DNA from 3 places in the Burkholderia sp. KL41 genome. Region 3 is predicted to be linked to each of the others. Evidence: predicted binding sites of a transcription regulator. Region 3 holds the regulator's gene; each other region holds the start of a gene.
What was found. Region 3 encodes FliA, which starts transcription of late flagellar genes. Its sites were predicted from a motif close to CTAAAGTTTNNNNNNNNNNNGCCGNTA; they were not measured.
Positions count from the first base shown of each region.

Region 1: the regulator FliA is predicted to act here: its motif matches at 4,369-4,395, upstream of flgM (flagellar biosynthesis anti-sigma factor FlgM).
Region 2: the regulator FliA is predicted to act here: its motif matches at 3,656-3,682, upstream of flgK (flagellar hook-associated protein FlgK).

Region 1 covers NZ_CM174446.1:3,585,582-3,595,520, forward strand. Annotated here, with positions in the region: gene flgE (flagellar hook protein FlgE) at 1-1,007, opposite strand, end outside; gene PQB87_RS16865 (flagellar hook assembly protein FlgD) at 1,041-1,793, opposite strand; gene flgC (flagellar basal body rod protein FlgC) at 1,858-2,283, opposite strand; gene flgB (flagellar basal body rod protein FlgB) at 2,324-2,812, opposite strand; gene flgA (flagellar basal body P-ring formation chaperone FlgA) at 3,017-4,306, shown strand; gene flgM (flagellar biosynthesis anti-sigma factor FlgM) at 4,425-4,754, shown strand; gene PQB87_RS16890 (flagella synthesis protein FlgN) at 4,834-5,274, shown strand; gene PQB87_RS16895 (SGNH/GDSL hydrolase family protein) at 5,488-6,843, shown strand; gene PQB87_RS16900 (M24 family metallopeptidase) at 6,863-8,713, opposite strand; gene PQB87_RS16905 (helix-turn-helix domain-containing protein) at 9,167-9,939, shown strand, end outside.
Region 2 covers NZ_CM174446.1:3,573,469-3,583,407, reverse strand. Annotated here, with positions in the region: gene flgH (flagellar basal body L-ring protein FlgH) at 1-376, shown strand, start outside; gene PQB87_RS16840 (flagellar basal body P-ring protein FlgI) at 382-1,566, shown strand; gene flgJ (flagellar assembly peptidoglycan hydrolase FlgJ) at 1,567-2,550, shown strand; gene PQB87_RS16830 (flagellar brake protein) at 2,768-3,523, shown strand; gene flgK (flagellar hook-associated protein FlgK) at 3,739-5,670, shown strand; gene flgL (flagellar hook-associated protein FlgL) at 5,972-7,207, shown strand; gene PQB87_RS16815 (solute carrier family 23 protein) at 7,502-8,809, shown strand; gene PQB87_RS16810 (transcriptional regulator GcvA) at 8,849-9,733, opposite strand; gene PQB87_RS16805 (chromate transporter) at 9,830-9,939, shown strand, end outside.
Region 3 covers NZ_CM174446.1:281,970-291,908, reverse strand. Annotated here, with positions in the region: gene ahcY (adenosylhomocysteinase) at 1-1,232, opposite strand, end outside; S-adenosyl-L-homocysteine riboswitch at 1,265-1,390, opposite strand; gene PQB87_RS01360 (RNA polymerase sigma factor FliA) at 1,490-2,224, opposite strand; gene PQB87_RS01355 (nucleotide-binding protein) at 2,247-3,065, opposite strand; gene flhF (flagellar biosynthesis GTPase FlhF) at 3,058-4,815, opposite strand; gene flhA (flagellar biosynthesis protein FlhA) at 4,812-6,911, opposite strand; gene flhB (flagellar biosynthesis protein FlhB) at 6,908-8,104, opposite strand; gene PQB87_RS01335 (DUF805 domain-containing protein) at 8,507-8,887, opposite strand; gene PQB87_RS01330 (hypothetical protein) at 9,263-9,667, shown strand; gene PQB87_RS01325 (VOC family protein) at 9,762-9,939, opposite strand, start outside.

The DNA.
Region 1 (9,939 bases), 460 kb from region 3:
CCGTTCGGGTTGTTGAAGTTCGCGAGCGCGATCTGGCCGAGCACGGACGTCTGGCCGTTCGAGTAGTTGCCGGTCAGCTTGCCGTCGGTGCCGATCGTGTAGGTCGTCAGCGTGCCGCTCGCGAAGCCGTCCTGCGCGAGGTTGTTCACGCCGTCCTTGCCGCCGTACTGCGTCGTGCCGGTCAGGTCGAGCGTGAGGTTCTGCGGCGTCGCCGAGCCGTCGGTGTTCGGCACCGTGAACTGGAACTGGCCGAGCGACGTGGTCGGCGTGGCCGGCGTGCCCGTCGTCGTGCTCTGGATCGCGCCCGACGAGTTGAACGTGACCGTCCCGAGGTCGTTCGTCGCGCCGCCCTGCACGCCCGCGTATGCTTCCCACGTGCCGGCCGCCGACTTCACGAAATACATGTTGACCGCTTGCGAGCCGCCGAGCGAGTCGTATACCTGGATCGACGTCGAGTAGTTGTACGTCGTGTTGTCGGTCGCGCTGAACGGCGTCTTGGTCGGCACCGTGTCCTGCGAGTTCAGGTTGAACTGCGCGGAGATCTTGGTCGTCGCGGTCGGCGCGAGGTTGGTCGTCGGCGCCTGCAGCGGCACGGTCTGCGCGGTGTTGATCACGCCGCCCGTGTTGGCTGCGTAGCCCATCAGGTTGCGGCCCTGCGAGTCGACGATGAAGCCGTTCTTGTCGCGCTGGAACGTGCCGTCGCGCGAGTACGTCGTCACGCCGTTGTTCGACATCTGGAAGAAGCCGTTGCCGTTGATCGCGACGTCGAGCGACGAGTTCGTCGTGGTGATCCCGCCCTGGCCGAAGTTCTGCTCGACCGAGTTCAGCCGCGTCCCGATGCCGATCTGCGTGTTGGTCGACGTCGCGACCGAGTTCGCGTACATGTCGGCGAACTGCGCGGTGCTCGACTTGAAGCCGACCGTGTTCGCGTTGGCGATGTTGTTGCCGATCACGTCGAGCGCGTTCGATGCACCCGAGAGGCCGCTCAGACCCTGTTGATAACCCATTTCGGTCTCCGTTTCGAGAATGCTCGATCAGTATCAGTTGGTGGTGGTGCCGCCCGACGAGGGCGAGGACGATGCGGTGTTCGGGAAGATCGACGCGACCTGGGTCAGCCCCACCGTCGTGCCGTTCGACAGCACGAGCCCCGCCGTGCCGTCCGCCTGCTTGATCACGCTCTGCACCGTCGAGGCCGCGAGCGTCGTGGCCGGCTGCGGCGTGCCGTTGCTGTCGGTGTACGACGCGCTGACCGTGTACTTGCCGTCCGGCAGCGCGTTGCCCGCCGAGTCGGTCGGCGTCCAGTTGAACGGCACGGTGCCGGCCGACTGCGCGCCCGCCTTGATCGTGTTCACCACGGTGCCCGCCGCGTTCTTCACGGTGATCGTCAGGTTCGACACCGAGCTCGACAGCGACACGCCGAACGGCGACGCCGCGCCGCCCTTCACCGCGACCGCGTTGCCCGGCGCGAGCACGTTCGTGCCGATCAGCAGCGCGGCCTGCGTCTGCTGGCCGGCCGTGAGCTGCGACGACAGCGACGTGAGCGACGTATTCAACTGCGCGATGCCGCTCACCGTGTTGATCTGCGCGAGCTGCGAAGTCATCTGCGAGCTGTCGACCGGGCTGGTCGGGTCCTGGTTCTGCAGCTGCGTGACGAGCAGCTTCAGGAACGTCGCCTGCAGGTCGCTCGCCGACGTGCCGTTGGTCGACGACACGTTGTTGGTGTTCATCGTGTCGGTCGGCAGGTTCGACACGTTCGTGCCGCTGCTGCCGATCGTCGTGCTGGAGGAAGTCATCCTGGGTGGCCTTCTGTCTGGACTTTCGGAACTGTCGGGTCTGTAAGGTCGGTCGGCGCGCGGCTTACGAGCCGATCGTCAGCGTCTTGAGCATCAGCGTCTTCGCGGTGTTCAGCGTCTCGACGTTGGCCTGGTACGAGCGCGACGCCGAGATCATGTTCACCATCTCCTGCACCGGATCGACGTTCGGCATCTGCACGTAGCCGTTCGCGTCGGCGGCCGGGTTCGACGGGTCGTAGGTCGACTTCATCGGCGACGGGTCGTCCATCACCTTCGTCACGCGCACGCCGCCCACGCCCTGGCCGGACGCGGTGCGCGCGCCGCCGATCGGGTCGGTCGCGAACACGACCTGCTTGGCCTTGTACGGCTTGCCGTCGGGGCCGGTCGCGCTGTCGGCGTTCGCAAGGTTCGACGCGGTGACGTTCAGGCGCTGCGACTGCGCGGACAGCGCCGAGCCGGCGACGCCGAAGATGTTCATCAACGAAGGCATGGAAGCTCCTTTTGCTCGGATTCGGAGGCGGCGCGCGCCGTCACTGGTTCGTCGTGATCGCGGCGATCATCGCCTTGATCTGCTGGGTCATCACGGTCATCCCGGTCTGGTAGTGCAGCGCGTTGTTCGCGAACTGCACGCGCTCGACGTCGAGATCGACCGTGTTGCCGTCGAGCGACGGCTGCAGCGGCATCCGGTACTGCGCGCGGCCGTAGTCGTCCGCCGGGCCGCCCGTCGGGATCAGCTTCGCGGTGCCGGCCATGTGGCCCGCCGCCGTCGACACCATCGACATGCCGCTCGTCACGCCGGCCGGCTGCGTCATCGGCAGTTGCGCGGCGTTGCTCGGCGCGAGGCCGCCATTGGCCTGCTTCAGCGAGCGCGCGAGCGTCGACGCGAAATCGACGTCGCGGGCCTGGTAGCCGGGCGTGTCGGAGTTCGCGATGTTCGACGACAGCAGTTCCTGCCGATAGGCGCGCACGTCGAGCGCCTGTCGGCCGAACGCGAATTCCGCATCGAGTTTGTCCAGCATGTGTGCGTCTCTCCGTATGAAGCGCTGCACGCCCCTCGCGCCGGATGGCGACCCGAGAGGCTTTTTTCCATGACAGCGATGGTAGGCGCCGGACGCAACCGGCAATCGGGCGAATAACGCGGCAAAGGCCCCCTCTATTCATCGTTTGCGCGACGGCCCCGCTCCCTAGAATGCGAAGCGGAGCAACGGATCGGGGATCAGGCGATGACTGGCAGCGCACTTCGCGGAAGGAACGGGCGGCTCACGCACGTCCGGCGTGCGTTTGTGCGTGCCTTTGCGCGTGCCTTTGCGCGTGCCTTTGCGCTCGCCGCGGCGCTGTGGATCGCCGCCCCGGCCGCGCACGCGGACGACGGGATGATCGTGATTCCCGGGCGCGGCGAGACGGCCGAAACCGCGCTCGCGCACGCCAATGCGGCAAGCGGCGGGCAGTTCGGCGGGAATGCGGCGATGGCGCCGGGTGCGGGCCTCGCGCCGGACGCGGGTCGCGCGACGAGCGGCACGGGTGCCGCCGGCACCGGCTACGCGCCGCAACCGGCCGGCACGATGGTCGTGACGACCGTCCCGCCGCCGGCTGCTGCGGCACCGGCGCCCGCGCCCCGCCCCACCTACGCAGCCGCCCGCGCGAACGCCGGATACGGCGCGCCGCGTGCCGCCGATCCGACTGCGATCGCGATGGTCGTCGCCGGCACGGCCGAACCCGCGTCGAATCCCGTGCGGCCGGCCCCGCAGCCGGCCTTCGCCGCACGCATGGCGGCCGCCCGCGCCGCGTCGGCGTTGCCGGCGCCGCGCGCGACACCGGGTTCCGCCAACCGGGCCCCGGCGGCCAATACCACCAATGCCGCCAATGCCGCCCAGCCCGCGACGCCGCCCGGCCAGCAGGATCCCGAGTCGATCCGCCGCGCGGCCCTCGCGTTCCTGCAGCAGCAGATCGCGGGCCTGCCCGGCAAGACCACCGCGACGGTCACGACCGCGTTTCCGCGCGGGCTCGCCGCGTGCACGACGCTCGAGCCGTTCATGCCGACCGGCGCGCGCCTGTGGGGCCGCACGACGGTCGGCGTGCGCTGCGCGGGCGAGCGGCCGTGGACCGTCTACCTGCAGGCGAAAGTCACCGTGCAGGCCACCTATTACGTCGCCGCGCGCCAGATCGCGCCCGGCGAGCCGCTCTCCGCGGCCGACCTGGTCGCCCGCGACGGCGACCTGACGGTGCTGCCGCTCGCGGTGATCACCGATCCGGCGCAGGCGATCGGCTCGACCGCGCTCGCGCGCATCTCGGCCGGGCTGCCGCTGCGGCAGGACCTGCTCAAGAGCGCGGCGTCGGTGTCGGCCGGCCAGACGGTGCGGGTGGTCGCGGCAGGGCCCGGTTTCACGATTTCGGCCGAGGGCAGCGCGCTGGCGAATGCCGCGCCCGGCCAGTCGGTCAGGGTGCGGATGGCGGCGGGCCAGATCGTCACGGCGATCGTCAAGGACGCCGGCACCGTGGAGATTCCGCTGTAGGGACGGATCCTGCGGCAAGAATGTAAAGAATTGTTTATTCGGAGCATTTCGGGCTCGCGATGCTAAAGTTCGGGCCGACCCGGCCGTTATCTGGGTCAAACCGAACAGGAAACCCATCGTGAAGATCGATTCCACTCCGAACCCGAGCCCCCTGGCGCCGACCGGCAACGGCGCGACCCGTGCGCCATCCGGCACGGCCTCGTCTTCGTCCGCGCAGGCGGCCGACGCAGGGTCGACCGGCGGCGACACGACCGTGAACCTGTCGGGTCTGTCCGGCCAGTTGCGTTCGGTCTCCGCGTCCGGCAACGCCGATATCGACACGGGCCTCGTCCAGTCGATCAAGGACGCGCTGAACAACGGCACGTTGACGATCGATGCGAACAAGATCGCCGACGGCGTATTGAATACCGCCCGCGAGCTGCTGCAGCAGCAGCGTCCGGGCAACTGAAGCCGGCCTCGCGGCCGGTCCCCCGGTCTCCCGGTTTGCCGGCGCGCCCAACCCGCGCCGGCGCGACGAGCATGACGCGATGAGAGAAGAGCTGCTGGCCACGGTCAACGACGAACACGCGACGGTCGAGGCGTTCGCGTCCCTGCTCGCCTACGAGGAAAAGGCGCTGACGATGGCCCAGCCGCTCGAGATGCTGCCCGGGATCGTCGAGAAGAAGAGCGAGCTGATCGACCGGCTCGCGCAGCTCGAACGCACGCGCGACACCCAGCTTTCCGCGCTCGGCTTTCCGGCCGGCAAGAAGGGGATGGACCAGGCCGCCGAGCGCGATGCGCGCCTCGCCGGCCGCTGGCAGCTGCTGCAACAGGCCGCCGAACGCGCGCGCCAGGCCAATGCGAACAACGGGATGCTGATCCGGATCCGGATGGACTACAACGAGCGCGCGCTCGCGGTACTGCGCTCGGCGCCCGCGCCGGCCGGCGTCTATGGCCCCGACGGGCGCGTATCGGCGCTCATGCGCTGAAGCACGGACTGACCAACTGACTGACCGGCAGCGGCGCCGCTGCCTTCCCTGCCGCACCTCGCAGCATCTCGTAGTACCTCGCAGCACCTCGCCGCCATTCGCGGCCTCCCGCGTTTCGACAGACCGGGCTCGAACCCGGCACTCACGGTCCCTTCCGATACACGGCTGCGCAACCGCGCCGCCGTCCCGTCACAACAATCAGAAGAGGGCCGCATGCCATATTTCCGCATTCCGTTTTCGTACCGCACCGCCGCCGTTTCCGCCGCCGCGACGCTGGGCACCGCGTTGACGCTTTCCGCCGCGCAGGCCGCCGGCGCCGCGCCGCTGCCCGTGCCGACGGGCGACATGTCGCTGTCGCCGGCCGGCCCCGACATCGTGCCGCCGGCCGCCCCGGGCACGCCCGGCGCGACGCCGCGCACGTCGCGCCGCGGGTCCGACACCTACACGTACCTGCGCTGCTGGTACCGGATCGACGCGGATCCGTTGAAGCCGGCCGCGACCTACGAATGGGCGCGCGACCCCGCCGGCGGCGACTGGTATCGCGTGTCCGGCTACTGGTGGGCGGACGGCATCACGCAGTGGAAGAACATGTTCTACAGCACGACGACGCAGGACACGCTCGCCGACGTGTGCCGCAAGACGCTGGCCGCGAAAGGCATCGGGTCCGACCTCGTGCAGGCGGTCGCGGCAAACAACGCGCTGTCGTTCAACTACACGGTATGGACCCTCGACGCCGCGCAACAGGACGCACGCGTCAACAAGCTGATCGTGTTCGGCGACAGCCTGTCCGACACGCAGAACATGTTCAACGCGAGCCAGTGGAAGCTGCCGAACGGCACGAGCTGGCAGGCGGGGCGCTTCAGCAACGGCCCGGTGTGGGCCGAATATCTCGCGAACGCGCTGCGGCTGCCGTTCTACAACTGGGCGATCGGCGGCGCGGCGACCGACCAGTACCTCGTCGTGCCGGGCCTCGTGCAGCAGATCGACTCGTGGCGCGAATACATGGATCGCGCGCCGGACTACCGGCCCGCCAACACGCTGTTCGCGGTGTTCGCGGGCGGCAACGACCTGGTGAACTACGGACGCTCGCCCGAGCAGGCGGCGAATGCGGTGCGCGACAGCCTCGAGCGGCTCGCCGCGGCCGGCGCGACGCGGATCATGCTCGTCACGCTGCCGGACGTGTCGCGCGCACCGGTGTTCGCGACGCGCACCGACACGGCGAGCGTCGCCGCGCAGGTGAAGGACTACAACCGGCGCCTCGCCGACGCGGCCGCCGCGCTGCGCGCCCGTTACGGCGCGACGCTGCGGCTCGAGGTGTTCGACGCGTACGCGCTGTTCGACGACCTGCTGAGCCATCCGGCCCAATACGGCTTCGACGACGCGAAGCGCGCATGCCTCGACATCCCGAAACCGTCGTCGCTCACCTACCTGAGCGCGCAGACGCCGCGTGCGGACTGCCGCGACCCGGCGCGCTTCGTGTTCTGGGACACGCTGCACCCGACGACACGCACGCACGCGTGGCTCGCCGAGCGGATCGCGCCGTTCGCGCGGGCGCGCCTGCTGAACTGACCGGCGCGGGCGGCGGTGCCTACAGCAGCGGACACGCGGTGACCTGCGTGCCGCGCTCGACGCACAGCCGCTCGTAGTCGCGCAGGTATGCGCGCTCGTCGTCGTCCAGCAGGTCGAGATCGATCAGGTCCCAGTCGTAGCCGACCGTCACGATGTTCTCGAACGTCACGGTATCCGGCTGCGCGTCGTCCTGACGGATGATCACGATGTTCTCGATCCGCACGCCGCCCTTGCCCGGCAGGTAGATGCCCGGCTCGACCGAAATCACCGCATTCGGCACGAGCCCGTACTGCGCGCCCGGCGCGAACCGCACGCCGCCCTCGTGCACGTGAATCCCGACGCCGTGCCCGGTGCCGTGGCCGAAATCGTGGCCGTGATCGCGGCACACCTGCCGCACGAGCGCATCGACGTCGCCGCCCTTTGCCGTGCTCGGGAAGCGCGTGACGAGCCCCTTGATGCAGGCCTTCAGCGCAACCGTGTAGATCTCGCGCTGCCACGGCTGCGCGACCGTATCCGGGTGCGTCCGGCGCAGCACCACGCGCGTGCAGTCCGTCGCGAAGCCGGCTTCGTAATACGCGCCGCTGTCGAGCAGCACGAGTTCGCCTTCCGTCAGCTCGACGTCGGCGCTCGCCGCCGTGTAATGCGCGAACGCGCTGTTCGCGCCGTTCGCGGCGATCGACGGAAACGTCAGCGCAACCGCGGAGCGCGCGGCGTATGCATCGTTGATCGCGCGCGCCAGGTCGTATTCGGTATGGCGCACGCCCGGCTCGCCCGTCTTCGCCCAGCGCATCGTCTCGGCGATCGCCGCGGAACTGCGCGCAAACGCGTCGCGGAACCGGTCGAGCACCGCCGGCGTCTTGCCGGCCCGCATCGCCTCGACCGGGTTGAAGTCGGTATGCCGCGCCTGCGGCCACACCCGCTTCACCGCGTCGACGAGCGCGCAGTTCACCGATTCGAAGCCGTAGCACACATGCTCGACCGCGAACGGCGCGAGAAAGCGCTCGAGCGCCGCGACATCGCGCCGGATCACGTGCAGCGCCGGATACGACTCGAGCGTGACCTCGCAGCGGTCGCAGCCTTCCGGCAGGAACAACGCCACCTGCCCGCCCACCGCGAACAGGAAGCCGAGGTGCGACGACGCATTCGGGATGTGATAACCGCGGCTGTTCAGCAGATACGCGAGGTCGTCCGATGCGCAGGTGAAGAAGGCGGTCCTGCCGTCCGGCGCGCCGGTATGCGCGGCGAGCTTGCGGTTCAGCGCGTCGAGGTTCTGCGCGACGCTCAGGCCGGTCATCGCTTCCGGCACCTCGAAGATCGGCCGCTCGACGACCCAGCCCGGCAACGCGATCGCGCGATCGATCTCGCGCTCGGCGAGACTCGTCCAGTCGAGCGACGCGGCCTGCGTCCGCTCGAACAGGCGATCGCGCTGCGCGACGCTGATCCGCCGCGCGTCGTAGCCGACCCGTGCGAGCCGGCTCCCGTGCGCGACCAGCCAGTCGGCCATCGCCTGCCAGATCGTCACGTTCATCCCGAGCTTCTCGATGCGCACGCGTGCCGGATCGCACTGCTGCTCGGCCTGCAGGTGATAACGACCGTCGACGAACAGCACGAACGGCGGCACGCCGAGCGCCTGCGCGGTCGCCGCGCTCAGGAAGATCCCGCAGCCGGCCGAACCGTCGAAGCCCGACAGCGCATAACGCGGGTTGTTGCTGCGCGGCAGGTACTCGGTCACGTATTCGTCCTGCGACGTGACCAGTACCGCGTCGAGCCGCGCGGCGTCGAGCAGGCGCGACAGGCCCGCCTGCGTGTCGACGACGGACGCGTCGTACGGGGGAAGGCCGGAGAAGCTGTATTTCAGTCGATCGATCATCGGAAGCCCGTTATGCATTGTTGTCGGCGGCCGGCGGTGACGCGGCGGGGTGCAGGCCCAAAGCAGGCCCAAAGCAGGCTTGAAGCAGGCCTGACGCGGCCCGGCGCCGCTGCACGGTCGACGCTCGACCCGGCGCGGCACGGCGCCGGGCCGCCGTACCGTCCCGGCGGCAGGCCTTAAAAAAATTTTCGTCTCACTTAACTTTTTTTGATGCGCGCGACAGAATCTAGAGCACGCTGAAATTGAGGTCAAGCTGAAATTTTCGTAGGGCTAAAATCGGCATGACGCTTGCGGATCCCTGCACAACGGGCGTTCGTCCGGCGGTACCGCGCGGTACAATGCGCCGGCATCGCCGCCCCGACGGCCGTGCTTCGTGCGGTGCGCGGAATTCCCTGTCCGGCGACTGCACCGCCCGTCCGCCCGCCTCCCGATTCGTTGCCGCGAAAGAGATTCATGGATTCAGACATCATGCGTATCGGCCAGCGCATTCGCCGCCTGCGCCGGGAAGCGAAGAAGACGCTGCTGGAAGTCGCGACCGAAGCGAAACTGTCGGTCGGGTTCCTGTCCCAGGTCGAGCGCCATCTCACGGGCATCTCGCTGTCGTCGCTCGTCAACGTCGCGAAGGCGCTCGACGTGCCGCTCGGCGCGCTGATCGAGCAGCCGCGCCAGGCGCAGCCCGATTCGCACGCGGGCAGCCGCAAGGCGTACGCGCTCGACGCCACGTCGCAATGGTACGAACGCCTGTCCACCACGTTCGACGGCAGCCAGATCAACGCGCTCAAGGTGCGGATGATGGAAGGCTACCGCTCGGAATGGGTGGCGCACGGCGGCGACGAATTCGTGTACGTGCTGGCCGGCCGGATCTGCTTCACGGTCGGCAAGAAGCATTACCCGCTGTCGCCCGGCGACTCGCTGCACTTCGACGCGCGCAAGCGGCATCGGGTCGCCAACGTGGGCGACGGGCCGGCCGAGGTGATCGCGGTCGGCACGCTGCCGCTGTTCGACGACCGTCGCGCCGGATTCGTGTCCGCGACGATGGACACCACGAAACCGGCCCCCGTCGTGCGCGCCACGGCGGGCGAACCGCGCACGAGCCGCCGCGCGCCGGCGCCCAAACGGGCGGATCGCGATCGTGCCGCCGGCACCGTGAAAAAAGACCAGAAGGCGGCAGCCAAGCCGCGCGCGGCCGCCGGCAAACGCGTGGCGGCCGCCAAGCCGGCACGCAA
Region 2 (9,939 bases), 480 kb from region 3:
CGTGCCGACGGCCGGCTTCCTCGGCGGGCTGTTCGCGAAGGCGAACCTGTCGGCCGCCGGCAACAACAAGTTCGCGGCGACCGGCGGCGCGAGCGCGGCGAACACGTTCAACGGCACGATCACGGTGACCGTCACCAACGTGCTGCCGAACGGCAACCTGGTGGTCAGCGGCGAGAAGCAGATGCTGATCAACCAGGGCAACGAATTCGTGCGCTTCTCGGGCGTCGTGAACCCGAACACGATCTCGGGCGCGAACTCGGTCTACTCGACGCAGGTCGCCGACGCGAAGATCGAATACTCGTCGAAGGGCTACATCAACGAAGCCGAGACGATGGGCTGGCTGCAGCGCTTCTTCCTCAACATCGCGCCGTGGTGATGACGATGCAGAAGACCCTGTTCAACCGGCTGTCGGCCCGCGCGCATGCCGCTGCGCGGCTCGCCCTCGTGTTCGCGGCGGTGGCCGCGACGTGCGTGATCGGCGCGGCGCCCGCGCACGCGGAACGCCTGAAGGATCTCGCGCAGATCCAGGGCGTGCGGGACAACCCGCTGATCGGCTATGGCCTCGTCGTCGGTCTCGACGGCACGGGCGACCAGACGATGCAGACGCCGTTCACGACGCAGACGCTCGCGAACATGCTCGCGAACCTCGGCATCTCGATCAACAACGGTTCGGCCAACGGCGGCCCGTCGTCGCTGAGCAACATGCAGCTGAAGAACGTCGCGGCCGTGATGGTGACCGCCACGCTGCCGCCGTTCGCGCGGCCGGGCGAGGCGCTCGACGTCACCGTGTCGTCGCTCGGCAACGCGAAAAGCCTGCGCGGCGGCACGCTGCTGCTCACGCCGCTGAAGGGCGCGGACGGCCAGGTCTATGCGCTCGCGCAGGGCAACATGGCGGTCGGCGGCGCGGGCGCCAGCGCGAACGGCAGCCGCGTGCAGGTGAACCAGCTCGCGGCCGGCCGGATCGTCGGCGGCGCGATCGTCGAGCGTGCGGTGCCGAACGCGATCGCGCAGATGAACGGCGTGCTGCAGCTGCAGCTGAACGACATGGACTACGGCACCGCGCAGCGGATCGTGTCCGCGGTCAATTCGAGCTTCGGCCCGGGCACCGCGACGGCGCTCGACGGCCGCACGATCCAGCTCGCCGCGCCGGCCGATTCGGCGCAGCAGGTCGCGTTCATGGCGCGCCTGCAGAACCTCGACGTGAGCCCGGACAAGGCGGCGGCGAAGGTGATCCTGAACGCGCGCACCGGCTCGATCGTGATGAACCAGATGGTCACGCTGCAGAGCTGCGCGGTCGCGCACGGCAACCTGTCGGTCGTGGTCAACACGCAGCCGGTGGTATCGCAGCCGGGGCCGTTCTCGAACGGGCAGACGGTGGTGGCGCAGCAGTCGCAGATCCAGCTCAAGCAGGACAACGGCGCGCTGAAGATGGTGACGGCCGGCGCGAATCTCGCCGACGTCGTGAAGGCGCTGAACACGCTCGGCGCGACGCCCGCGGACCTGATGTCGATCCTGCAGGCGATGAAGGCCGCCGGCGCGCTGCGCGCCGACCTGGAGATCATCTAAATGGCAGCCTCTCTTCCGAACGCGAACGACCTCACGCAGCGCTTCGCGCTCGACGTGCAGGGTTTCGACGCGCTGCGCGCGCAGGCGAAACAGTCGCCGCAGGCCGGCGCGAAGGCGGTCGCCGGCCAGTTCGACGCGATGTTCACGCAGATGATGCTCAAGAGCATGCGCGACGCGTCGCCGGACGGCGGGCTGTTCGATTCGCATACGTCCAAGCTGTACACGTCGATGCTCGACCAGCAGCTCGCGCAGCAGATGTCGACGCGCGGGATCGGCGTCGCCGATGCGCTGATGAAGCAGCTGCTGCGCAATGCGGGGCAGGGCGCGGGCAGCGACACGGCGGCCGACGTCGGCGCGGGCGGCCTGGGCGCGGGCGGCCTCGGCACGTCGGGTAACGAAGGCGGCCTCGCCGCGATGAACGCGATGGCGAAGGCCTACGCGAACGCGGCGAACAACGGCGGGCTCGCCGGCACGCGCGGCTACTCGGCCGGCAGCGCGCTGACGCCGCCGCTGAAGGGCGCGAGCGGCGTGCAGGACGCCGACGCGTTCGTCGACCGGCTCGCGGGCCCCGCGCAGGCGGCGAGCGCGTCGACCGGCATCCCGGCGCGCTTCATCGTCGGCCAGGCCGCGCTCGAGTCGGGCTGGGGCAAGCGCGAGATCCGCGCGAGCGACGGCTCGACCAGCTACAACGTGTTCGGCATCAAGGCGACCAAGGGCTGGACCGGCCGCACGGTGTCGGCGCTGACGACCGAATACGTGAACGGCACGCCGCGCCGCGTGGTCGCGAAGTTCCGCGCGTACGACTCGTACGAGCACGCGATGACCGATTACGCGACCCTGCTGAAGAACAATCCGCGCTACTCGGGCGTGCTGAGCGCGAGCCGCAGCGTCGAAGGCTTCGCGCACGGGATGCAGAAGGCCGGCTACGCGACCGACCCGAACTACGCGAAGAAGCTGATCTCGATCATGCAGCAGATCGGCTGACGGCCCGTCGGCCAGCGCCGTTGCCCCTTTCGGACCGCGCCCGGCAGCCCGCCGCGCGCGGTTTCAACGTTTGCGCGAAAAAAATCCCCGTTTCGATCTAAACTTTCGGTCAGCACTGCCGCTAAGTGTGAGAGACCTGCGACCGGGCCCCCGTTCTGGCCCGGTTTTATCGCGCACCGGTTGCCCGGGCGCCCATGACAAGAAAGACCGGCTAGCCATGAATATCGAAACGTCGACGGACCCCAGCCTGGATGCAGGCCACTCCGGGCCCGACTATGCCCGCCGCAATCCGCTGGAAATCGGCGTGCAGCTGCGCAACCTCGTCAATCGCGGCGATTTCCTGACCGTCCAGTATCCGGGCGGCCAGCTCGTCACGCGCCTGCTCGAGGTGGATGTCGGCGCACGGACGTTCACGTTCGACTGGGGCGCGCTGTCCGAGCAGAACGCCGGCATCCTGGGCGCGTCGCACTGCACGTTCGCGGCCGCGCCGGAGGGCGTGCGCGTCGAATTCTCCACGGGCACGCCGCGCGAGACGCGCTACGAGGGGCTGCCCGCGTTCGTCGCCGATTTCCCCGAAGTCCTGATGTGCATCCAGCGCCGCGAGTATTTCCGCGTCGATGCGCCGGTCGTCGATCCGTACGTGTGCCGCGGCAAGCTGCCGGACGGCGAGAGCTTCCTGTTCGAGGTGCACAACCTGTCGCTCGGCGGCGTGGGGCTGCGCACGGCCGACGAACGCGTCGAGGCGCTCGAGGTCGGCACGCTGCTGCCCGACGTCGAGCTCGAGCTGACCGGCCACGGCAAGCTGTCGCTCGACCTGCAGCTCGTGTCGCAACGTTCGACGCAGATGCCGAACGGATCGCGGCGCTACCAGCTCGGCTTTCGCTACATGTCGCTGCCGGGCAGCGCGGAGAACACGCTGCAGCGGCTGATCACGCAGCTCGAGATGAAGCGCCGCTCGCTCGCGCGGGCCTGACGCGCACGCGGCCGCCGGCCCCGCCCGGGGCCGCTTGAGGCCGCCCGAGGCTGCCCACGCACCGCCGCCGGCCCGGGCCGCCGGGCGTTTCGACCCGCCACGCGCAAGCGCGCGTCGCGCGTGCATTTTTTCCTCAATTTTTTCGATCCGCGGCCGTTATACCGGGAGTCACGCAACCCGGCGGCCGCAGCGCGGCCGGCTCATCAGGATCGCGCATGTCCAACACACTCATGAACCTCGGCGTCAGCGGCCTGAATGCCGCACTCTGGGGCCTCACGACGACCGGCCAGAACATCAGCAACGCGGCGACGCCGGGTTATTCGGTCGAACGCCCCGTCTATGCCGAGGCAAGCGGCCAGTACACGAGCAGCGGTTACATGCCGCAGGGCGTGAACACCGTCACCGTGCAGCGGCAGTACAGCCAGTACCTGAGCGACCAGCTGAACGGTGCGCAGACGCAGAGCGGCGCGCTGTCGACGTGGTATTCGCTCGTCACGCAGCTGAACAACTACATCGGCAGCCCGACGTCCGGCATCTCGACCGCGATCACGAGCTACTTCACCGGGATGCAGAACGTCGCGAACAGCGCGTCCGACGCGTCGGTGCGGCAGACTGCGATGAGCAATGCGCAGACGCTCGCGAACCAGATCACGGCGGCCGGCCAGCAGTACGACGCGCTGCGCCAGAGCGTGAACACGCAGCTCACGAGCACCGTGACGCAGATCAACGCGTACACCGCGCAGATCGCGCAGCTGAACCAGCAGATCGCGTCCGCGAGCAGCCAGGGCCAGCCGCCGAACCAGCTGATGGACCAGCGCGACCTCGCGGTGTCGAACCTGTCGAACCTCGCGGGCGTGCAGGTGGTGCGCAACAGCGACGGCTACAGTGTGTTTCTCGCGGGCGGCACGCCGCTCGTCGTCGCGAACAAGAGCTACCAGCTCGCGGCCGTCACGTCGCCGTCCGATCCGAGCGAGCTGACCGTCGTGTCGCAGGGCATCGCCGGTGCGAACCCGCAGGGGCCGAACCAGGCGCTGTCCGACGCGTCGCTGTCGGGCGGCACGCTCGGCGGCCTGCTCGCGTTCCGCAGCCAGACGCTCGACCCGGCCGAAGCGCAGCTCGGCGCGATCGCGACCAGCTTCGCCGCGCAGGTCAACGCGCAGAACGCGCTCGGCATCGACCTGTCGGGCAACGTCGGCGGCAACCTGTTCACCACCGGCACGCCGATCACGTACGCGAACCAGGGCAATACCGGCAACGCGGCGCTGTCCGTGTCGTTCGCGAACGCGTCGCAGCCGACCACGAGCGACTACACGCTGTCGTACGACGGCACGAACTACACGCTGACCGACCGCGCGAGCGGTGCGGTGGTCGGCCAGTCGGCCAGCATGCCGGCCTCGATCGGCGGGCTGAACTTCTCGTTCTCGTCCGGCGCGATGAACGCCGGCGACAAGTTCACCGTGCAGCCGACGCGCGGCGCGCTGAACGGCTTCGGCCTCGCGACGTCGAACGGCTCCGCGATCGCGGCGGCGTCGCCGTACGTGCCGTCGGCCACCAAGACGAACACGGGCACCGGCACGATCGGCGGGCTGTCGGTCACCAGCGCGACGGCCGCGGCCAACCCGCACAACTACACGATCACGATGGGCGGCACGACCGCCAGCCCGACCTACACGGTCACCGACAACACGGCCGTGCCGCCGACGACCAGCGCGGCGCAGCCGTACCAGTCCGGCACGCCGATCACGCTGACGGCCGGCGTCACGGTCACGGTGTCGGGCGCGCCCACGGCCGGCGACACGTTCACGGTCGCGCCGAACACGGGCGGCACGAACGACGGCAGCAACGCACTTGCGCTGTCGAAGCTCGTCAGCGCGAAATCGTTCGGCAACGGCTCGACCACGCTGACGGGCGCGTACGCGAGCTACGTGAACAGCATCGGCAACACGACGAGCCAGCTGAAGTCGTCGAGCGCTGCGCAGACTTCGCTGATCGGCCAGATCACGCAGGCGCAGCAGTCGGTGTCGGGCGTGAACCAGAACGAAGAGGCGGCCAACCTGATGCAGTACCAGCAGCTCTACCAGGCGAACGCGAAGGTGATCCAGACCGCGTCGACGCTGTTCCAGACCGTGCTCGGCCTGTTCAATTGATTAGGGTCTGTTCGCGTATGAAACGCACATGCGAATGCCCGAAATCGCTCGCAGGGCAAGAAGTGAGGAGCGCCGTTTGGCCGAGCCAAACAAGCGACGAGCGACGCCGCCATGCGGGCGATTTCGGGCATTCCCGTGGAATGAATCTTTTAATTTGGGGTTGCCACGAGAAGGGCCGCTCGCCGCGTTGCGCTCCTTGCGAATACGTCCAGTATTCGCAGCGTCGCGCGCCTCGCGAGCGGCCCTTCTCGTGGCAACGCATGCGCGTTTCATACGCGAACAGACCCTAGGGATCAAAGCGATGCGGATTTCCACCACGCAGTTCTACCAGATGAACGTCGCGCAGATGAACGATCAGCAGGCGCAGCTCTCGCAGCTGTACCAGCAGATCTCGAGCGGCGTGAGCCTCTCGACGCCTGCCGACAACCCGCTCGGCGCCGCGCAGGCGGTGCAGCTGTCGATGACGTCGGCGACGCTGTCGCAGTATGCGTCGAACCAGAGCGCCGCGCTGTCGTCGCTGCAGAAGGAAGACCAGACGCTCATCAGCGTCAACAACCTGCTGAACAACATCCATACGGTCGTGATCCAGGCCGGCGACGGCTCGCTGTCCGACAGCGACCGCGCGGCGCAAGCGACGCAGCTGCAGGGCTATCGCGACCAGTTGCTGACGCTCGCGAACTCGACCGACGGCTCGGGCAACTACCTGTTTTCGGGCTTTCAGTCGACCACGGCGCCGTTCTCGAACGCGCCGGGCGGCGGCGTGACCTACAGCGGCGACACGGGCACGCGGCAGGTGCAGATCGCCGATACGCGCGCGATCTCGCAGGGCGACAACGGCGCGAACGTGTTCCTGTCGGTGCCGATGCTCGGCAGCCAGCCGGTGCCGCTCGCCGGCGCGGGCAACACGGGCACGGGCACGATCGGCGCGGTGTCGATCACGAGCCCGTCGGCCGCGACCAACACGCACCAGTTCACGATCACGTTCGGCGGCACGGCCGCCGCGCCGACCTATACGGTCACCGACAACACCGTGGTGCCGCCGACCACGAACCCCGCGCAGCCGTATTCGGCCGGCGCCGGGATCGCGCTCGGCAACGGCCTGTCGGTGCCGGTGTCGGGAACGCCGGCTCCTGGCGACACGTTCACCGTCACGCCCGCGCCGAAGGCCGGCACCGACGTGTTCGCGGCGCTCGACTCGATGATCGCCGCGCTGAAGGTGCCGATCAGCAGCAACACGTCCGCCGCGGCCTCGCTCGCGAACGCGATGACCACCGGCACGACGAAGCTGAACAACATGATGACGAACGTCCTCACCGTGCAGGCGTCGGTCGGCGGCCGCGAGCAGGAAATCAAGGCGATGCAGACCGTGAACCAGACCAACACGCTGCAGGTCACCAGCAACCTGTCCGACCTGACGAGCACCGACATGGTGTCGACGATCAGCCAGTTCCTGCAGATGCAGAACGCGCTGACGGGCTCGCAGAAGGCTTACGCGCAGCTGCAGAACCTGTCGCTGTTCCAGTACATCAACCCCTGATGCACGCTGCGCCGGCCGCGATGTGAGCGCACGCTTGCGTCGCGGCCGGTGTCGACCGCCGCCCGCCCGCTCGCCTGCCCGCTTGCCCCCGATGCGCGGCCGGCCGGCGGCCGGGCCGCGCGATCGCGCCCCGTTTCGCCTGCGCCCGGCCGCGCCCCGCGCCTGCCGGCGCCGCCCGCCGGCCCGCGTGTCAGTCTGCTTGCCAGCCCCATTTCCGCTCCGTAAACTCGCGCCAGATTCCAGACCGGCGCATCCTCCGCAGCCGGCGACCGACCGACAGGAGCCCTTTTCCCCATGTCCGATTCCTACTTCCCGCGCTGGCGGGTGCAATCGACCGGCGCGGCATCGCGCGTGGTCGGCCCCGACGAGCGCCTGCCGTGGCCGCAGATGGTCGCGATGGGCGTGCAGCACGTCGTCGCGATGTTCGGCTCGACCGTGCTCGCGCCGCTGCTGATGGGCTTCGACCCGAACCTGTGCATCTTCATGTCGGGCATCGGCACGCTGCTGTTCTTCGTGCTGGTCGGCGGCCGCGTGCCGAGCTACCTCGGCTCGAGCTTCGCGTTCATCGGCCTCGTGATCGCGGTGACGGGTTACGGCGGCAGCGGCCCGAACCCGAACATCCCGGTCGCGCTCGGCGGGATCGTCGCTTGCGGCGTCGTGTACGTCGCGCTCGGCGCGCTGGTGCAGGCGATCGGCACGCGCTGGATCGAGACGCTGATGCCGCCGGTCGTGACCGGCGCGGTGGTCGCGGTGATCGGGCTCAACCTCGCGCCGATCGCGGTCAAGGGCGTGTCCGCATCGACCTTCGAATCGGTGATGGCGCTCGTTACGGTGCTGTGCGTCGGCGGCGTCGCGGTGTTCTCGCGCGGCATGGTGCAGCGCCTGCTGATCCTCGTCGGGCTCGTGATCGCCTACGCGATCTACGCGGTCGCGACCAACGGGATGGGGCTCGGCAAGCCGATCGATTTCTCGATCGTCGGGCACGCGGCCTGGTTCGGGGTGCCGAGCTTCCGCGCGCCGGTGTTCGATCCGCACGCGATGCTGATGCTCGCGCCGATCGCGGTGATCCTGGTCGCGGAGAACCTCGGCCACATCAAGGCCGTCAGCGCGATGACGGGCACCAGCCTCGATCGCTACGTGGGCCGCGCGTTCATCGGTGACGGGCTCGCGACGATCGTGTCGGGCAGCGTCGGCGGCACGGGCGTGACGACCTACGCGGAGAACATCGGCGTGATGGCCGTCACGCGGATCTACTCGACGCTCGTGTTCGCGATCGCCGCGCTGATCGCGATCGTGCTCGGCTTCTCGCCGAAGTTCGGCGCGGTGATCCAGACCATTCCGGGCCCCGTGCTCGGCGGCGTGTCGATCGTCGTGTTCGGGCTGATCGCGGTGACGGGCGCGCGGATCTGGGTCGTCAACAAGGTCGACTTCTCCGACAACCGCAACCTGATCGTCGCGGCCGTCACGCTCGTGCTCGGCGCCGGCGACTTCTCGCTGAAGATCGGCGGCTTCGGGCTCGGCGGGATCGGCACCGCGACGTTCGGCGCGATCATCCTGTACGCGATCCTGCGCAAGGAAAAGGAACCGGGCCCGGTGGTCTGACCGGGAACGGGCGGCGCCATGCCGCCCGCCGGCGCGGCCTCACGCGCCGGTGTTCGACTGCGCCTGCAGCCACGCGCAGAACTGCGCGACGAGCGGATCGTCGGCCGGCGCGCGCGGCGCGATCCACCAGTAGCTGCGCGTCGCGATGCGCGGCCCCGCCAGCGGCATCACGAGCCGGCCGCTCGCGAGCTCGTCGTCGATCAGCGGCAACGGGCCGAGCGCGACGCCGAGCCCGTCGACGGCCGCCTGCAGCGCCAGGTAGAAGTGGTCGAACGACTGCCGCTTGCGCCCCTTCATCGTCACGCCGGCCGCCGCGAACCAGTCGCGCCAGCCTTCCGGCCGCGTATCCGAATGCAGCAGCACGTGGCGCGCGAGATCGTCCGCGCGCGCGATCGGCGCGCGTTTGAGCAGCGCGGGGCTGCAGACCGGAATCACGCTTTCGTCGAGGAAGTGGCCGCTCGTGCAGTTCGACCAGTGGCCGGGGCCGCGGCGGATCGCGACGTCGAAACCGTCGAGCGCGTCGAGCGGCGCGTTCGACGTCGACAGCTTCAGCTCGACGTTCGGCACGTCGCGCTGGAACCGCGACAGGCGCGGCAATAGCCATTTCATCGCGAAGGTCGGCAGCGCGTTGATGCGCAGCACGCGCGCCGCGCCGGTGTTGCGCAGCTGCTCGGTCGCGTGCGCGATGCTGTCGAACGCCGCGCGCACGGTGTCCAGGTAGCGGCGGCCTTCGTCGGTGAGCTTCACGCGCTTGCCGTAGCGGTGGAACACCGGCTTGCCGAGCCATGCCTCGAACCCGGCGATCTGGCGGCTGATGGCACCGTGAGTCACATGCAGCTCGTCGCCGGCGGCGCTGAAGCTTTCATGTCGTGCCGCGGCTTCAAAGGCCCGAAGCGCGGAAAAGGGCGGGAGATCGCGTGCCATGCTTGTGATTCTAGATCACAAGGGCGCGTCGATAAAATCGTTTTGCAGGCCTGCCGAACGGCGGTAACCTCGGTTCACCGTTTGATGAGGAGCCCCATGCAATCCGCCTTTCCGCCCGCCGCCCCGCCGCCGGCCGCGTCACCCCGCCGCATCGGCTTCGCCGAGTTGTTCACCGGCTTCCTGTCGCTTGGCCTCATGTCGTTCGG
Region 3 (9,939 bases):
TCGATCTGCGCGAGCGTCTGGTTCGCGAACGAGTTCGACATCACGAACGACGGGTGGCCGGTCGCGCAGCCGAGGTTCACGAGGCGGCCTTCCGCCAGCAGGATCACGCGCTTGCCGTCCGGGAAGATGATGTGGTCGACCTGCGGCTTGATGTTTTCCCACTCGTACTGGCGGGTCGACGCGACGTCGATTTCCGAGTCGAAGTGACCGATGTTGCAGACGATCGCGTTGTGGCGCATCGCCTTCATGTGATCGTGGTTGATCACGTGGAAGTTGCCGGTGGCCGTCACGAAGATGTCGGCCTTGTCGGCCGCGTATTCCATCGTCACGACGCGGTAGCCTTCCATCGCCGCCTGCAGCGCGCAGATCGGATCGATTTCGGTGACCCACACGGTCGCGCCCAGGCCGCGCAGCGACTGCGCGCAGCCCTTGCCCACGTCGCCGTAGCCCGCGACGACCGCGACCTTGCCCGCGATCATCACGTCGGTCGCGCGCTTGATGCCGTCGACCAGCGATTCACGGCAGCCGTACAGGTTGTCGAACTTCGACTTCGTGACCGAGTCGTTCACGTTGAACGCCGGGAACGGCAGGCGGCCGTCCTTTTCCATCTGGTACAGGCGGTGCACGCCGGTCGTGGTTTCTTCGGTCACGCCCTTGATGTGCGCGAGGCGCGTCGAGTACCAGGTCGGGTCCGCGTCGAGGTGCTTCGCGATCGACTTGTACAGCGCGACTTCTTCCTCGTTGGTCGGCTTCGCGATCACCGAACGGTCCTTCTCGGCCTTCGCGCCGAGGATCAGCAGCAGCGTTGCATCGCCGCCGTCGTCCAGGATCATGTTCGCGAATTCGCCGTTCGGCCATTCGAAGATGCGGTGCGAGAACTCCCAGTATTCGTCGAGCGATTCGCCCTTGAACGCGAACACCGGCGTGCCGGCTTCGACGATCGCGGCAGCCGCGTGGTCCTGCGTCGAGAAGATGTTGCACGACGCCCAGCGGACGTCGGCGCCGAGCGCCTTCAGCGTCTCGATCAGCACGCCGGTCTGGATCGTCATGTGCAGCGAACCCGCGATGCGCGCGCCCTTCAGCGGCTGCTGCGCCTTGTATTCGTCGCGGATCTGCACGAGGCCCGGCATTTCGGTCTCGGCGATGTTCAGTTCCTTGCGGCCCCAGCCGGCCAGCGCCATGTCGGCGACGACGTAATCGTTGGAAGCCTTGGAATCGATAATGGCGTTCATCACGCCCTCCTTTCTAAAAAGTTTCTAGATTGGTGACGTGAGCGCCGTTCAGGAAGCGGGGCCGGTGCGACGGTCGCGATACGCGCGCCGCACGGCTGCTTGGTGAAGCTTTCCGAGCCTGGCGGACGCAGAAGTCCGTCGCAACGCTCCTCGGAAAACGGAGGGGATTGTAGCAAATCGGCGCGCAGAATGCGCACACAGATGCAGACGCCAAACGCGCGGCGTCGACGCGCGCGGCCGTCAGGAACGGTAAAGGGTCAGGATTCCGCGCCGACCCACGCCTGTTCGCGCAGCCGCGCGCGCAGGCGCGCGACGGCCTGGCTGTGCAGCTGGCATACGCGCGATTCGCTCACTTCGAGCACCGCGCCGATCTCGCGCAGATTCAGACCCCGTTCGTAGTACAGCGACATCAGCAGCTTCTCGCGCTCCGGCAGCCGCTCGATCGCCTCGACGAGCGCTTCGCGCAGGTGCTCGTCGAGCAGTGCCGACAGCGGGTCCGCGTGGTCGACGCGGTAGCGGTCGAGGAACGGCTCGTCGTCGGCCGCGCGGTCGAAATCCTCGTAGTAGATCAGCTGGCTGCCGTGCAGGTCCTGCAGCATCCCCTGGTACTCGTCGAGCGGCATGTTCAGGTGCTGCGCGATCTCGGTCTCGCTCGCCGAGCGGCCGAGATGCTGCTCGACCTGGTGCACCGCGTGCTCGACCTCGCGCGACGTCTTGCGCAGGCTGCGCGGCAGCCAGTCGTTGCTGCGCAGCTCGTCGAGCATCGCGCCGCGGATGCGCTGCGTCGCGTAGGTCTCGAACTGCGCGCCCTGGTCTTCCTTGTAGCGGCCGGCCGCGTCCATCAGGCCGATCATGCCGGCCTGGATCAGGTCGTCGAGGTCGACGCTCGCCGGCATCTTCGCGACGAGCTGCAGCCCGAGGCGACGCACGAGCGGCGCATATTGCGCGAGCACGTCGGCCTGGGACATCTTTCCTTGAGCGTTGTACATCATGGCTCTCTCCTTCCGGTGGCGCTCATGCGGCGTGTGCCGCGCCCGCCTCATACGACGGCTTGCCGCCCGCGTGCACGGCGCGGCCCGCACCCGAACGCGGGCGCATCGGCCAGTACAGCAGGTCGGCGGCGATCTGCCGGTAGTCGCGCGCGGCGGCCGACGACGGGAACGCGTCGACCGCGGCGCGCGTCAGCTCGCGCGCATGCTCGACGAGCGGATCGGCGCTCACGCAGCCCGCGTCGTCGATCGACACCGTCAGGTAGCGGCTCGCGACGCCCGCGAGGTTGTCGAATGCGACCTTCGCGTCCGCGTGGCTGCCGACGTGATTGGTCAGCACGCGGAACTGCGCGAACGCATGCGCGAAATGCAGCCGCTTCATGCACGCGTATGCCTCGGTGATCGCCTGCGCGGCGACCCGCGTGACGACCAGTACGTCGTGCGCTTCGCGGGCGAGCGCCGAGAACGAACCGTCGGCGCCGAGCTGCGCGTCGACGAGGACGATGTCGGCCGGCCCGTCGATGAAATCGCTGAGCTGCGCGTCGGTGTAGCCGGCGCGCGCGAGCCGCGCGGCGGCGCACAGGCCGAAGCCGGCCGCGACCCGCGTGCGCTCGCCGTCACGCAGCCACGCGCCCGCGAGCGTCGCGCTGGCCGAATGCACGTCGGCGCGCTCGTCGACGACGAGCACGTCCTTGCCGAGCGACGCGAGCGCCGCCGCGAGGTTCACGACGGTGGACGTGCAGCCGACACCCGCCGGCCCGCCCGTCACCGCGACGATGCGCGACGCGCGCCCGGCCAGCAGGCGCCGCAGCCCTTCGGCCTGGTCGATGATTCGTTTATCCAAATCGCACCTCGTGCAGCTCGGCGGTGGAACGTGCGGTCAGTGCGGAAAGCAGCGTCGGCATGTCCTCGTCTTGCGGCACGAAGGGCGAGCCGTCGCGCGGCACACAGAACGCGCTCTTCAGCAGGAATCGGGTCGATGCGACGTACAGGTTCTCCGGCACCTTCTGGCCGGTCGACACGTAGTGGATCGGCAGCTTGTAGCGGATCACCGTGTCGAGCACGCCGCCGAGGTGGGTCGCCTCGTCGAGCTTCGTGAGGATGCAGCCGGCCAGGTCGGGATGCTCGCCCGCGCTGCGGTACGCCTGCACGACTTCGTTGAGCGTGTCGCCATGGCTCGTCGCATTGAGCAGCAGCAGGCGCTGCACCGGCGCGTTCGCGCCGTGCAGCATCGCGATCTGGTCGGATACCGCGCGGTCGCGCTGGCTCATGCCGATCGTGTCGATCAGCACGATGTGCTTGTTGCGCAGCTCGGACAGCGCGAGCGCGAGATCGCCCGCATCCTTCACCGCGTGCACGGGCACGCCGAGGATCTTGCCGAAGATGCGCAGTTGTTCGTGGCCGCCGATCCGGTAGCTGTCGGTGGTCAGCAGCGCGACCTTGCTCGCGCCGAAGCGCATCACGCAGCGCGCGGCCAGCTTCGCGGTGGTGGTCGTCTTGCCGACGCCCGTCGGCCCCATCAGCGCGAACACGCCGCCGCGCTCCATCAGCGCGTCCTCGCTGTCGAGCACCGGCAGGTTCGCCGCGAGCACCGACTGCGCCCATTCGGCCGCCTGTTCGAAGCTCTGCGCGCCGTCGCCGGACGGCATGTTGTCGACCAGCATCCGCACGAGCTGCGCGGAGAAACCGGCCGAGAACAGGTGCTTCGTCAGCGCGCCATGCACGGCGCTGCGACGCTGGCGGTCGTGCCACATCAGGCTGTCGAACTGTTCTTCCATCATCCCGCGCAGCTCGCCCAGCTCCTGCATCACCGTATCGTTGACGATCCGTTCGATGCGCGACTTCACCGCATCGGCCACCGCGGCGGCGGCGTCGGCGGACAGGCGCGTGCGCTCGGCCGCCTTCGCGGCCTGCGCAGCGCCCGGGTCCGGCACGCGGGTCGCGGCGGCCGGCATCCGGCGTTCGGCGTCGCGCACGATGTCGCGCGCCCAGCCGGGCGGCGTCGCGCTCGCGGCGGCCTGCGGGGCCGGCGGGCTCGGCTGCGGCGCGGCGGGCGCCGCCTGCGTGCGCGCCATCAGCGCATCGCGCTGCTGGGTCAGGCGCTTCGCGTGCTCGACCAGCCACGGTGCGGGTTCGGAAGCGGCGGCCGGCGCACCGGCGGCGGGAGCGGCTGCCGACGGCATGCCGGCCAGCGGGTCCGCATCGAGCGTCGAAGCTGGCGCGGCCGTGTCGTCCGAGTCCGCGTCCGTATCGGCGCTTGCGCCGAACATCGACGAGAACACGTCCGGCAATCCGCCTTCGCCTGCCGCATACGGATTGACGGCCGGGCGGGCGAGCGCCGCGCCCGGGCGCGACACGATGCCCGGCACCGCGGCGGCGGGCACCGATTCCGGCACGCGCGGCGCGGCCATGCGTGCGCGCGCCGCAGCCGGCGGCGTCACGGCGGCCAGGTCCGAATCGGCGAGGGCGACGATTTCCACGCTGCCGTCATCGAGCGTGCGGTTCGACAGCACGACCGCGTCGGCGCCGAGCGCCTCGCGCACGAGACGAAGTGCGTCGCGGCTCGTTGCGCCGGTGAATTTGCGAATGTTCAAGCGGAACCCCCGATGACGTTAACGACTTTGATCGTGCGTGTGTCCGGCACTTCGGCGTACGACAGCACTTTCAATTGCGGCAGGCTGCGGCGCAGGAAACGCGCGAGCATCGCGCGCAGCGCGTGCTGCACGAGCAGCACGGGCGGCAGCCCGAGATTCTGTTGACGCAGCATCGCCTGCTGCGTGCCGGTCAGAAGGTTGTGCGCGAGGCCGGGTTCGAGGCCCGGGTTCGCGCCGGTGGCGAGCGCCTGCGACAGCACGCGTTCGAGATTCGCGTCGAGGCCCATCACCTGCATCTCGCCCGCGCCCGGATACCACTGCTGCGTGATCGCACGGCCGAGCGCGAGCCGCACCGCGGCCGTGATCTCGAACGCGTCGCCGCGGCCCGCGTGTTCGGACACGGCCTCGAGGATCGTGCGCATGTCGCGGATCGGCACGCCTTCCTCGAGCAGGTTCTGCAGCACCTTCTGCAGCGTCGTCAGCGAGATCGTCTTCGGCACGAGGTCCTCGACGAGCGACGGCGCGTCCTTGCCGGTGCGCTCGACGAGCGCCTGCACTTCCTGGCGGCCGAGCAGCTCGGCCGCGTGCTGGACGACCAGATGGTTCAGGTGCGTCGCGACGACCGTGCTCGCGTCGACCACGGTGTAGCCGTACACCTGCGCCTGTTCGCGCATCGCGACGTCGATCCACACGGCCGGCAGCCCGAACGCGGGGTCCTGCGTGACGGCGCCCGGCAGCGCGGCCGTCACCTGGCCGGGGTTGATCGCGAGCCACTGGCCCGGGAACACTTCGCCGACGCCGATCTCGACGCCCTTCAGCGCGATCCGGTACGCGTTCGGCCGCAGTTCGAGGTTGTCGCGGATATGGATCACGGGCGGCAGGAAGCCGATTTCCTGCGCGAATTTCTTGCGGATGCTCTTGATGCGCTTGAGCAGTTCGCCGTCGCTGTTCTTGTCGACGAGCGGGATCAGCCGGTAGCCGACTTCGAGGCCGAGCGGGTCGATCAGCTGCACGTCGTCCCAGGTCGCCTCGTGGCTGTCGGACGGCAGCACGGCGGGCGGTGCGATGTCGGTCAGGTCGCCGGCCGCCTTGCGGGCCGCCGCGCGCTTCGTCTGCGTGCGGGCCAGCCAGATCGCGCCGCCGCCGAGCGCGAGGAACGCGAAGTGCGGCATGCCCGGGATCAGCCCCATCAGCACGATGATCGCGCCGGTGATGTTCAGCACGCGCGGGTTCGTGAACAGCTGGCCGGTGATCTGCGTGCCGATGTCCTCGTCGGTCGCGACGCGCGACACGATCACGCCGGCCGCCGTCGAGATCACGAGCGACGGGATCTGCGCGACGAGGCCGTCGCCGATCGTCAGCAGCGTGTAGTTCGTGCCGGCCGCGGCGAACGTCATGTCGTGCTGGACCATCCCGACGATCAGCCCGCCGATCACGTTGATCGCCATGATGATCAGGCCGGCGATCGCGTCGCCGCGCACGAACTTCGACGCGCCGTCCATCGACCCGTAGAACTCGGCTTCCTGCGAGACGGCCAGGCGGCGCTTGCGCGCCTGTTCCTCGTTGATGAGGCCCGCGTTCAGGTCGGCGTCGATCGCCATCTGCTTGCCGGGCATCGCGTCGAGCGTGAAGCGCGCGGACACTTCGGCGATCCGCCCCGCGCCCTTCGTGATCACCATGAAGTTGATGATCATCAGGATCACGAACACGACGATGCCGACCGCGAAGTTGCCGCCGACGAGGAAGTGGCCGAACGCCTCGATCACCTGGCCGGCCGCGTCCGGCCCGGTGTGGCCCTCGAGCAGCACGACACGCGTCGATGCGACGTTCAGCGACAGGCGCAGGAGCGTCGAGAACAGCAGCACGCTCGGGAACGCCGCGAAGTCGAGCGGCTTCATCGTGTACATGCTGACGAGCAGCACCATCACGGACAGCGCGATGTTGAACGTGAACAGCAGATCCAGCAGCATCGGCGGCAGCGGCAGGATCATCATCCCCAGGATCATGCAGATGAGGATCGGGCCCGCGAGCGCGCGCAGGTTGGTGCCCGCGAACGGATTCTGGCGCTTCGCGAACAGGCCGGTCGGGGTGCTCATGCCGCGCCTCCGTTACCGAGCGTGTCTTCGGCTTCCTCGCGTTCGTCGTCGGCGGAGACCGACGCGCCCTTGTCGAGGTCGGCCGGTACGTCCAGGTCGACCGGCACCGCCGGGAACGCGCCGCCTTCCGAACGGAAGCGCTTGAGCTGGTAGACCCACGCGAGCACTTCGGCGACGGCCGAGTACAGCGAGCCGGGAATCTCGCGTTCGAGTTCGACGTTGTGATACAGCGCACGCGCGAGCGGCGGCGCTTCGAGCAGCGGCACGTTGTGTTCGGCCGCGAGTTCGCGGATGCGCGCGGCGACGAGGTTCACGCCCTTCGCGACGACCTTCGGCGCGCGCATCTCGCCGTCCGTGTATTGCAGCGCGACGGCGAAGTGCGTCGGGTTCGTCACGACCACGTCGGCCTTCGGCACGGCCGCCATCATCCGGCGCCGCGCGATCGCGCGCTGCTGCTGGCGGATCCGCCCCTTCACGTGCGGATCGCCTTCGTTCTCGCGATGCTCGCGCTTCACTTCTTCCTTCGTCATGCGCAACTTCTTGTTGTACTGCCAGATTTGGTAAGGCACGTCGAGCGCGGCGACCACCAGCATCCCGGCGACCGTCGTGCCGCAGCACACGGCGACCAGGTGCAGCGCATCGGGCAGCGCCACGCCGAGCGGCTGCATCGCGAGACCGAGCAGCTCGTCCTTGCTGCGCCAGATCGCGACGCCGCCGATCACGCCGACGACCAGCGTCTTCGCGAGCGACATCCCGAGCTGGATCGGCCCCTGGATCGAGAAGATCCGGCCGAGGCCCGAGATCGGGTTCAGGCGGTCGAACTTCAGTTCGAACGTCTTCTGCGAGATCAGCCAGCCGCCGAGCGCCATCGGCGCGAGCAGCGCGGCGACACCGGTGAACGCGAGCAGCGGCAGCAGCGCGGCGAAGCCTTCGAGGCTCGCGCTGCCGGCCGCCGACAGCATCCGGTTCGTGTCGAACGCGGTCGCGCGATCGAACAGGAACGCGCCGCGCAGCATTGCCTGCAGATGGCCGCCCGACGGGCCCGCGAGCAGCCAGGCACCGTAGAACCCGGCCGCGAGCAGCGCGAACGAAGCCAGTTCGCGCGAACGCGCGACCTGCCCCTCCTCGCGCGCCTTCTCGCGGCGCCTGGGAGTGGCGGCTTCGGTCTTGTCGAGATCGCTCTCGTCTGCCACGGGGCCTCCAGTCGGGTACGGCGGAATGCCGCTTTCCAGTGACACCGATTATTCATGGAGGCGTCAAACACCGATCGGTCGAGCAAAGCCGGGAAAGGGGGGTATTTCGGGGAATCGGGCGAGCCGGTGCAAACGCGGCCGGACGGGGCCGGAAGGGGGACGGAACGGGGTGCGGCGCGGCGGCGAAACGGGCCGGCCGGTGCGATGGCGGGGGTGGGCGCGGGGCTTGGGGCTTGGGGCTTGGGGCTTCGGGCTTGGGGCTTGGGGCTTGGGGCTTGGGGCTTCGGGCCGAGCGACGACGGCGCGAAGCCGGAAAATGGTGAAGCGGTGAAGCGGGTGTAGCGGGTGCGGCGCAAAACCAAGCCCCGACGCGACAGCGTCTCGCGTCGGGGCAGGCGTCGGTCAGGCCGCCGCGATCGGGTCCGCGCCGAAGCGGTTCGGGCCTTCGGTGCCGCGCGAGCACATCCACACGAGCAGCAGGATGCCGCCGACGATCGGGATCAGCGCCAGCAGCAGGAACCAGCCCGAGCGGCCCGTATCGTGCAGCCGGCGCACGCTGACCGCGATGCTCGGAATGATCAGCGCGAGCGAAATCAGGCCGAGCACGACGAGCAGCAACAGCGTGATCAGGCCCGCATCGTGGCCCGCCGCGCCGACGACCTGCGCGACGATCGACAGCACGCAGGTGAGCAGCGCGAAATACCAGTATTCGGCACGGCGCGCACGGCCTTCGAATGTCGCGTACTTATTGAGTACGGAACGAACGGCTTCTGAAAAATTCATCTTATTACCCTCCTGTTTTATATTGACGACCCCGGAAACAACGCCGGCATTATATGTTTGAATTTCGGCGGACTCCAATCTATTTTCACATGGCGGGCAATGCGCACGCCCGGCCGCAGCGCCCGCCGGCACGGCGCGGGAACGGCTGCCGCAGCGGAATGCGGCGCCGCAGGCTTGCATGCCGCGTCATTTTAATAATCTTGAACACCTGACATAAACGACAGCCCAGGATAATCCGGCACTTGATTGCAACCGAATGAAACCCGGTGCGATCGATAATCGCTGCGAGTGACGCATTCGATTAACCTGCCGGTATTACGCCGGCGCGCAAGGCGCGCTACGCTTCGTCATTCCCGATTTCGGTCTAACCGCACCATGCTCCGTCGTCCATTCGTTCCGTCGCTGTCGCTCGCCTGCGCGCTGGCAGCCGGCTGCGCGGGCACGCCGGCCCTGCCGCCCGGCGCGCAGGCGCCTGACGCACCGCACCCCGGCACGATCGCCTTGCACCATGCGTGGAACGGGTCGACGCAAACCCTGCGCGCGCAGGATGTCCCCGCGAGCGTCGCTTTCCGCTGCGCCGACGCGCGCGGCGAACCGTCGGAACGCGCCCGCGCGGCCTGGTGCGTGCCGGTCGTCGAGATCGAATCGGTGTCGGTCGATGCCGTCGGGCGCCCGGTCGCGCCGGCCGACGCCGTCCGGATCGAAAGCACCGCGTACGGGCCCGGCCACCGCTTCCTCGACCATACGCAGTTGATGCGTGCCGGCCGGCCGCCGGTCTAGCGCCCGTATGCGGCGATTACGGGCTTCTCGGCCCGTGCCGGCCATAGGGCCCCGCGAGGCCCCGTTCACGCCGACAACGGGCCGGCGCACGCGCCTAGCCCGCCGCCGCCCGCTGCAGCGCGGCGAGATCGAGCTTCTTCATCGTCATCACCTGCGCCATCACGCGCTCGGCGCGCGCGGGATCGCCCGCCATCAGTTCCGGCAGCTGCACCGGCACGACCTGCCACGACACGCCGAACCGGTCGCGCAGCCAGCCGCACTGTTGCGCGCGC